Regions from separate parts of the Enterobacter adelaidei genome, predicted to be linked through region 1. Evidence: predicted binding sites of a transcription regulator. Region 1 holds the regulator's gene; each other region holds the start of a gene.
The links. Region 1 encodes Fur, which represses iron uptake genes when iron is present. Its sites were predicted from a motif close to ATAATAATGAGAACNACTATCAA; they were not measured.
Positions count from the first base shown of each region.

Region 2: the regulator Fur is predicted to act here: its motif matches at 1,348-1,370, upstream of zupT (zinc transporter ZupT).
Region 3: the regulator Fur is predicted to act here: its motif matches at 1,696-1,718, upstream of AAHF05_RS16105 (Nramp family divalent metal transporter).

Region 1 covers NZ_CP154353.1:1,242,441-1,245,722, forward strand. The annotation lists gene chiP (chitoporin) at 1-963, shown strand, start outside; gene chiQ (ChiQ/YbfN family lipoprotein) at 979-1,308, shown strand; gene fur (ferric iron uptake transcriptional regulator) at 1,416-1,862, opposite strand; gene fldA (flavodoxin FldA) at 2,151-2,681, opposite strand; gene ybfE (LexA regulated protein) at 2,837-3,124, opposite strand; gene ybfF (esterase) at 3,253-3,282, opposite strand, start outside.
Region 2 covers NZ_CP154353.1:3,967,586-3,970,867, forward strand. The annotation lists gene AAHF05_RS19260 (glutathionylspermidine synthase family protein) at 1-317, shown strand, start outside; gene ygiD (4,5-DOPA dioxygenase extradiol) at 398-1,186, opposite strand; gene zupT (zinc transporter ZupT) at 1,383-2,156, shown strand; gene AAHF05_RS19275 (fimbrial protein) at 2,488-3,048, shown strand; gene AAHF05_RS19280 (fimbria/pilus outer membrane usher protein) at 3,123-3,282, shown strand, end outside.
Region 3 covers NZ_CP154353.1:3,302,493-3,305,774, reverse strand. The annotation lists gene AAHF05_RS16115 (EAL domain-containing protein) at 1-174, shown strand, start outside; gene nupC (nucleoside permease NupC) at 220-1,407, opposite strand; gene AAHF05_RS16105 (Nramp family divalent metal transporter) at 1,759-2,997, shown strand; gene AAHF05_RS16100 (DUF2502 domain-containing protein) at 3,039-3,282, opposite strand, start outside.

The sequences.
Region 1 (3,282 bases):
GCGCGCGGTGGTTATATTCAGCCAACCGGTCAGACATTGTTAGCACCACACTGGAGCTTTATGCCGGGTACTTACCAGGGCGCGGAAGCGGGTGCCAACTTTGATTACGGTGATGCAGGTGCGTTGAGCTTCTCCTATATGTGGACCAACGAGTACAAAGCACCATGGCACATTGAAATGGACAAGTTCTACCAGAACGATAAGAAAACCAAAGTAGATTATCTCCATTCACTGGGTGCTAAATACGACTTTAAAAACGACCTGGTACTTGAGGCGGCATTTGGCCAGGCTCAAGGTTACATCGATCAGTACTTTGCCAAGGCCAGCTATAAATTTGATATCGCGGGTAGCCCGCTGAGCACCAGCTACCAGTTCTACGGTACGCGCGACAAAGTCAGTAATGGTGGCGTCAATGATATCTATGACGGCACCGCGTGGTTGCAGGCTCTCACCTTCGGCTACAAAGTCGGACAGGTTGATTTGCGTCTGGAAGGCACGTGGGTGAAAGCGGAAGGGCAGCAGGGGTACTTCCTGCAGCGTATGACCCCAACCTATGCATCGTCTAACGGTCGTCTTGATATCTGGTGGGATAACCGCTCTGACTTCAACGCCGACGGCGAAAAAGCGGTGTTCTTCGGTGCGATGTATGATCTGAAAAACTGGAACCTGCCAGGCTGGGCGGTGGGTGCATCTTACGCTTATGCCTGGGATGCAAAACCTGCAGATATGGCTACACCGGACGCTTACTACGATCCAAACTATCGCCTGAAAGAGTCTTCTTACAGCCTGGATGCTATCTACACCCTGCAGGACGGCCGCGCGAAAGGCACGATGTTCAAACTGCACTTCACCCAGTACGACAACCACTCCGACATTCCGAGCTACGCAGGCGGTTACGGCAACATCTTCCAGGATGAGCGTGACGTGAAATTCATGGTTATCGCTCCGTTCACTATCTTCTAATGGAGACAGAACATGATGAAAAACATCGTAATCGTCGCGTTGCTGGCTGCGGGGCTGGCGGGGTGTGCGCAGGAGCAGGCACCGAAAGAGGACTCGCGTCTTAAAGAGGCGTATAGCGCCTGCATTAACACAGCGGAAGGTTCACCGGAGAAGATCGAAGCCTGTCAGAGCGTGCTGAATGTGCTGAAGAAAGAGAAGGCACATGAGCAGTTCGCCACACAGGAAAACGTTCGCGTGATGGATTACCAGGCCTGTATTCAGGCACGTAAAACCGGAAACGATCAGGAAGTGGCGAAGCGTTGCGACCAGATCTGGAAAGAGATTCGCAGTAACAACAGCAAATAATTCTCTGTCATCATGCCCGGTAGCACAACGCTACCGGGCTTTTTTGCGTCAAATAACAGGCAAAAAAAAGCCAACCTCGCGGCTGGCTCAGAGTATGAAAGCTTGAGTTATTTAGCGTCGTGCGCGTGATCGTCTTCGCGGCAATCACCTTCAGCACAGTGACCATACAGGTACAGGCTGTGGTTGGTCAGGCGGATGCCATGACGAGCCGCGATTTCACGCTGGCGCGCTTCGATGGAGTCATCGCTAAATTCAATGACCTTGCCACAGTCGAGGCAGATCAGGTGATCGTGGTGCTGTTGCTGGGTCAGTTCGAATACAGATTTACCGCCTTCGAAATTATGACGGGTAACAATGCCCGCGTCATCAAACTGGTTCAGCACGCGATAGACGGTAGCGAGCCCAATTTCTTCGCCCATGTCAATAAGACGTTTATAAAGGTCTTCCGCACTGACATGGTGATTGTCTGGACCCTGAAGCACTTCAAGGATTTTTAACCGAGGAAGCGTAACTTTCAGGCCAGCCTTCTTTAATGCGGTATTGTTGTCAGTCATGCGGAATCTGTCCTGTTGCTAAACGATTCACTTCTGTAGGAAGTGACAGAAAATGCACCTTGGATAATGCGTCTCATTATAGAACTGCCATGTCTAAATGAAAACAGCAAGTCTCAGGCAAAATATGCTTATAAAAATGGGGTATCACCAACAAACTTGCTCAATGGAAACCACATTTTTCAGGGAGACATTGTACAGGTCTGGGCGAAAAAGTTAAAAGATTGTAGCAATTAATTTAATCGGTTTGACCTGGGGCGTGGCGCAACCGCAGTTGCGCCACGATAAAAATCAGGCGTTCAGAATATCATCCAGGTGCAGTTCTTCACGGATCTGCTTAACCCACTTCTCAACACGCTCTGCGGTCAGTTCAGGCTGGCGGTCTTCGTCGATGGCCAGACCCACGAAATGATCGTCATCAGCCAGGCCTTTAGAGGCTTCGAAGTGGTAACCCGCCGTTGGCCAGTGGCCTACGATAACCGCGCCATTTGGCTCAATGATGTCGCGGATGGTACCCAGCGCATCACAGAAATATTCTGCGTAGTCTTCCTGATCGCCACAGCCAAAAAGGGCAACCAGCTTGCCGTTGAAATCAACTTCTTCCAGCGTCGGGAAGAAATCATCCCAGTCACACTGGGCTTCACCGTAGTACCAGGTTGGAATACCTAGCAGCAGAATGTCATAGCCTTCGAGATCTTCTTTGCTGCTCTTGGCGATGTCATGCACATCAGCAACGTCTTTACCGAGCTGTTTTTGAATGTTTTTTGCGATATTTTCGGTATTGCCGGTATCACTGCCGAAGAAAATGCCGATGATTGCCATGAGTAAAATAACCTCTTGAAACTTAATAGTATGGTGGCGCAATTCGGCCACGGATAAGGGCAATAATAGCAGAACTGGCAACCCTGCGGAAACAGCTATCGCGCAGGACTGCACTCTGTGCTACATGAAAAGGGCGATAAAGGGGATTTTCAGACTTATGCCTGGCTGCGTAACGTCTCAAGCTGGACGAGCAACATCTCTTCAATGAGTTCGCTGCGGCTAATATTTCGCGCGTCAGCCAGCTCGTTAAGCGCATCGACGGCGTCGGCGTTGAGCTTCAGTTCGACACGCTTAAGCCCACGATTTTTATCGCGTTTAAGCTGATTGCGTTTATTGATACGCAGCTGTTCATCGCGCGAAAGCGGATTCGTTTTCGGTCGTCCCGGGCGACGCTCATTCGCGAACAGATCTAGTGTCGTACGGTCCGTTTGTTCTTTGGCCATGATTCTGAGACTTCGGGGGAAACACGCCGCCCTGCTAATGCCCGGGCGATAAGCGCGCCATCATACATCACCAAAAACGGCACGCCAACGACTGGAAGCCTGCAGCCTTCCAGTCGCTCTCTTTTTAATCAATTTGCAGTATCAGCAAGATAGCGGCG
Region 2 (3,282 bases), 1.9 Mb from region 1:
ACCTGCTGCCTGCGTATTTTGCGGAAGATGATTATCCGCAAATGGAGAAATACGTCGTGAAGCCGATCTTCTCCCGTGAAGGGGCGAACGTGTCGATTATCGAAAACGGCAAAACGCTGGAAGCGGTTGAAGGGCCTTACGGCGAAGAAGGGATGATCGTCCAGGAATTTTATCAACTGCCGAAATTTGGCGACAGCTACACGCTGATTGGCAGCTGGCTCATCAACGATCAGCCAGCCGGGATTGGCATCCGCGAAGATCGCGCCCTGATCACGCAGGATCTGTCACGATTCTATCCACATATTTTTGTTGAATAGACCGCGGCCTGATGCCCTCACCCCGTGGAAGAGGGTGCAAACACTAAAAACGGCAACCTGAGGTTGCCGTTTTGCTTTTATTACCCCACCTGCACCGAAAGCATACTCAGGCTCCCCATCTCAATACCGTCGACCGGGATCGTAACCGGCTCCTGACCATCCCACGCACCAAGAACGTACAATAGCGGCAGGAAGTGTTCCGGCGTCGGGTTAGAGAGCGAACCGCCTTCATGATCCAGATAGTTCACTAACGGATGCTCCTCAGCCGGGCCTTGCCAGGTCAGATTCGCTTTGACGTAATCATTAAAAGAGGCCGCCCACGGATAGGGCGTGTTCTCGCCGTGCCAGCGTGCCGTTCGCAGGTTGTGCACCACGTTACCGCTTGCCACCAGCATGATGCCTTCATCACGCAGGGTTGCAAGCTTACGACCCATCTCCAGATGCCAGGCAGCCGGTTTGGTGCTGTCGATGCTCAACTGCACCATCGGGATATCCGCATCAGGATACATTTTAATCAGCACGCCCCAGGAGCCATGGTCAAAACCCCAGGCTTCTTTATCCAGCGCCACCGGAACAGGCGCCAGCAGTTCCACCAGCCTTTGTGCCAGCTCAGGCGAGCCGGGGGCCGGATAGTGCGTGTCATACAGCGCCTGCGGGAAGCCGCCAAAATCATGAATGGTCTTAGGCGCTTCCATGGCGGTCACGCCCGTGCCCCGGGTGAACCAGTGCGCGGATACCACCACAATCGCTTTTGGACGCGGCAGCGTCTCGCCCAGGCTACGCCATGCGCGGGTATAGACGTTGTCTTCCAGAACGTTCATTGGGCTGCCGTGGCCTAAAAACAGGGCTGGCATACGGGAAGAAGTCATGATGATATCCTTACAGAAGGTGTCAATTTAATGGTGCTACATTACGCGCAATCCGGCAAAGATGAACGCTGATAAGCGTGAAGATCATCATCAGGAAATTTGAATGTAAGGAATATGTAAAGCAGAGCCACTCTGCTCGCTTTGCTGACAAAGAATCATTTATATTAATGAGAATCATTATCAAAAGGAGTAATGAATGTCAGTACCTTTGATCCTGACGATACTTGCGGGCGCTGCGACCTTCATCGGTGCGATCCTCGGTGTTCTTGGTCAGAAACCCTCTAATCGCGTATTGGCCTTCTCACTGGGCTTTGCAGCCGGGATCATGCTACTCATCTCCCTGATGGAGATGCTGCCTGCCGCGTTGGGAACAGAAGGTATGTCTCCGCTGCTGGGCTACGGCATGTTTGTCGTTGGCCTGCTGGGATATTTCGCGCTCGACCGCATGTTGCCCCACGCGCACCCTCAGGACTTCATGCAAAAAAACGTAGCGCCCGCGCCGCGTAACATTAAGCGCACCGCCATTTTGCTGACGCTCGGCATAAGCCTGCACAACTTCCCGGAAGGCGTGGCGACGTATGTCACCGCCAGCAGTAACCTGGAAATGGGCCTCGGCATCGCCCTGGCGGTGGCGTTGCACAATATTCCTGAAGGACTCGCGGTGGCCGGTCCGGTCTATGCCGCCACGGGCTCAAAGCGCACGGCAATCTTCTGGGCCGGGATATCCGGCATGGCGGAAATTCTTGGCGGCGTGCTGGCCTGGCTCATCCTCGGTAGCCTAGTTTCGCCGGTAGTCATGGCTGCCATTATGGCCGCGGTTGCGGGGATTATGGTTGCGCTGTCGGTTGACGAGCTGATGCCGCTGGCAAAAGAGATCGATCCAAACAACAACCCAAGCTATGGCGTCCTGTGCGGAATGTCGGTGATGGGGTTAAGTCTGGTCTTACTTCAGGCCGCAGGCATTGGCTGACGTGACGGGCGACTCCTGAAACGGAGGTGCCTATTATTTGTTAAAGAAATAACTTTTTACGGAATATATGTCCTGCATCCTTCCTTATAAAAAAATCAAGTTTTTTATTGAACATTATTGTGCGTAATAACACTAAACAATGCATCCGACATTATAATTTACACTTCTTGAAATTCATCCACTTACAATAACCCGTATTTATATTTTAATTAGATCTACAATGATTTTTAAGCTTGGTTAATCGCATTGCCCCGTCGGAGATCGGTATACTTCCCTGGCAATATTCTGATTAATATTCAGGATATGAATTCAACTGAAAAAGGATATTTTCATGTTTACAGGAAAAAAAGCAATTTTAGCCGTGGCAATGGCCACGCTTATTTCTGGGTCGGCGTTTGCTGCAGAACAAGGTTCCGGTAAGATCAAATTCAAAGGTGTGGTGATTGATGCACCATGCAATATTGCACCAGACAGCGTTGATAAAGAAGTCGATTTGGGTGAAATTACGACCGCCGTTATTAATGCCAATAAAAAATCGTCACCCGTGGCGGTAGATATCAACCTGGAAAACTGCCAACTGGACGATCCAGGCGATGAAACCGATACCCCAATCACCAAAGTTGACGTCACGTTCACCAGCTCCGCCACGGATACAACGGATACCAGTCTGATGACCAACACGTATGCCAACGGCGCGCAGAACGTGGGCGTCCGCCTGCTGGATAATGCGGAAGCGAACATCACCCTGGGTAGCGCCAGTGAAGTTACCCTGCTGGCAGGCTCCGCCACCCAGACGCTGCACTTTAAGGCGCAGATGGAAGTACTGAGCGGCAAAACGGCAACGCCGGGTCAGGTTGAAGCCACCGCAAACTATGTGCTGGCGTATAAATAATTCAAATTTACCTCGTTATCTACCGACTGGCTCGTTATGCCAGTCGGCATTTTATATTTACCTTGAGCAACAGGATGATGAAACATAAATCAACATGCATAATCATCATTACCGCCCTGTTAATGACGAAAGTCGCCTCTGGTACCGAATTTAATATTAATGCCATCGATAAAGATCAGCGCAACAGCGTCGATTTAACACAGTTTAAAGATCGCGCCTCCGTCGTCCCCGGAC
Region 3 (3,282 bases), 2.1 Mb from region 1:
GATGCGATGATCGTCCAGTCGATGTGTAATCTGGCGAAGACAAAATCTCTGTGTGTGGTGGCTGAATATGTGGAAACACCAGCTCAGCGCGAGATGCTGCTAAGCTTCGGCGTGGATTACCTGCAGGGCTACCTGATAGGCAAACCTACACCGCTGGAAGAATTGCGGGCATAAAAAAACCGGGAGCCAGGCTCCCGGTTTGTGTTTTAACAGTAAACCTTACAGTACCAGTGCTGCGATAGAAGCAGACAGGACGCTTACCAGCGTAGAGCCGTAAACCAGTTTCAGGCCAAAGCGAGAAACCACGTTACCCTGTTCTTCGTTCAGACCTTTAATCGCACCGGCGATAATACCGATGGATGAGAAGTTAGCGAAGGAAACCAGGAACACGGACAGAATGCCTTCCGCGCGTGGAGAAAGGGTGCTGGCAATCTTCTGCAGATCCATCATCGCAACGAATTCGTTAGACACCAGTTTAGTCGCCATAATACTGCCCACCTGCAGTGCTTCGTGAGCCGGAACACCCATCACCCATGCAATAGGGTAGAAGATGTAGCCCAGAATACCCTGGAAGGAGATGCCCAGAACCGCAGCGAACAGGGCGTTCAGGCCAGAAATCAGGGCAATGAAGCCGATCAGCATGGCGGCAACGATAATCGCCACTTTGAAACCTGCCAGAATGTACTCACCCAGCATTTCGAAGAAGCTCTGACCTTCGTGCAGGTTTGACATCTGGATGTTCTCTTCGCTGGCATCAACGCGGTACGGGTTGATCAGTGACAGAACGATAAAGGTGCTGAACATGTTCAGAACCAGTGCAGCAACCACGTATTTTGGCTCCAGCATGGTCATATACGCGCCCACGATAGACATGGAAACGGTAGACATTGCGGTTGCCGCCATGGTGTACATGCGGTTGCGGGACATCTTACCGAGAATATCTTTATACGCGATGAAGTTCTCAGACTGACCAAGGATCAGGGAACTGACGGCGTTGAATGATTCCAGCTTACCCATACCGTTTACTTTGGATAACAGGAAACCAATTCCACGAATAATAAACGGCAGAACACGGATGTGCTGCAGAATACCGATCAGCGCAGAGATGAAGACGATTGGGCACAGCACCTTCAGGAAGAAGAACGCCAGACCTTCGTCGTTCATTTTACCGAAGACGAAGTTTGTCCCTTCGTTGGCAAACCCGAGCAGTTTTTCGAACATTTCGGAGAAGCCTTTTACGAAGCCAAGCCCCACGTTGGAGTTCAGGAAGAACCAGGCGAGTAAAACTTCAATGACCAGCAGTTGGACAACATAACGAATACGAATTTTTTTGCGGTCTGTGCTGACCAGCAATGCAAGTGCAGTAACGACAACAAGTGCCAGGACAAAATGAAGGACGCGGTCCATATTTGCTCCAAATTTGAGGCAGGTTTAATTTTCTTGCACATTCTATGTAACGAAGGAAAAGAAAACGAGATCAAGGGCACACTATAGTTACATCCTGTGACGAGTCTCAAAATTAGTGATCCACAATACATTTTTGTTATGTTAGGTAAATGAGTGAAAAGTTAAGTTTGTGTGCTAGTCTTCACAAAAGAGCGCGCGATTTCAGTTTTTGTCAGGTCGCCCTCAGCTTACCCGCCTGTCTATCGTCCAAAGCTATCAGAGAAATCACTGTAAACTTCACAAATGATCTTGATAATCATTCTCATTTTGATAGCATTAAACATAGCAAAGGCTATATTTTCAGAGGCAGAAATGACAAACAGTCGCGTAGAGGGTAGCAGTGGCAGAGCAGCGCGCAAGTTGCGGTTCGCATTAATGGGACCTGCGTTCATTGCTGCCATTGGCTATATCGATCCGGGCAATTTTGCGACCAATATTCAGGCCGGGGCGAGCTTTGGCTATAAACTGCTGTGGGTGGTCGTCTGGGCTAACCTGATGGCGATGCTGATTCAGATGCTCTCCGCAAAGCTTGGGATTGCCACGGGTAAAAACCTGGCTGAGCAAATTCGTGACCATTACCCGCGCCCGGCGGTCTGGCTCTACTGGGTTCAGGCCGAAATCATCGCCATGGCGACCGATCTCGCTGAATTTATCGGTGCGGCGATCGGCTTTAAATTGATTCTGGGTGTGTCGCTGTTGCAGGGGGCGGTACTGACCGGGATCGCCACCTTCCTGATTTTGATGTTACAGCGTCGGGGGCAAAAACCGCTGGAGAAAGTTATTGGCGGTCTGCTGTTGTTTGTCGCTGCGGCCTATATTGTCGAGCTGATTTTCTCACAACCCAATCTGGCTCAGCTCGGTAAAGGGATGGTGATCCCAAGTCTGCCAACCTCTGAAGCCGTATTTCTGGCCGCCGGTGTGCTGGGGGCGACCATCATGCCGCATGTCATTTATCTGCACTCTTCGCTGACTCAGCACCTCCACGGCGGCACGCGTAAAGAACGTTACTCTGCGACCAAATGGGATGTGGCTATCGCCATGACAATTGCTGGTTTTGTGAATCTGGCGATGATGGCGACTGCCGCGGCCGCTTTCCACTTTAACGGGCACACCGGGATTGCCGATCTCGATCAGGCTTATCTCACACTGGAGCCGTTACTGAGCCATGCTGCTGCCACGATATTTGGTCTGAGTCTGGTGGCCGCTGGTCTCTCATCTACGGTTGTGGGGACGCTGGCAGGGCAGGTGGTCATGCAGGGGTTTGTTCGTTTCCATATTCCACTGTGGGTGCGCCGCTCTGTCACGATGCTGCCGTCATTTATCGTGATTCTGATGGGGCTCGATCCAACGAGGATCCTGGTCATGAGTCAGGTTTTGTTGAGTTTTGGTATCGCGCTGGCGCTGGTGCCGCTGCTGATCTTTACCAGCAATAAAACCCTGATGGGCGACCTGGTTAACACAACGCTGGTCAAAAGAACCGGCTGGGCCATAGTCGTGGTGGTGGTGGCGCTGAACCTGTGGTTGTTGATTGGAACAGTGTTAGGTCTGTAAGGTTTAATAAAGAAAAAGGAGCCGTGAGGCTCCTTTTTGCATTAATGGTGGCCATGGCCATGGCCGTGACCTTTACCGCGACCCCAGCCGCCACGGTGGTCGTCACGATCGTTCCAGCCTTCACGGTAACCGCGCTCATAGGCATTATCTTTATACCAGCCACGGTGTCTGCCGTTATCATGTTTCCACCAGCGATCTCCACGCCACTCATAATGACGATGCCAGTAGTCACGGTCGCGCCAATAGCCGCCGTCCCAGTATCTGCCGTAATCGTCACGATCGCCA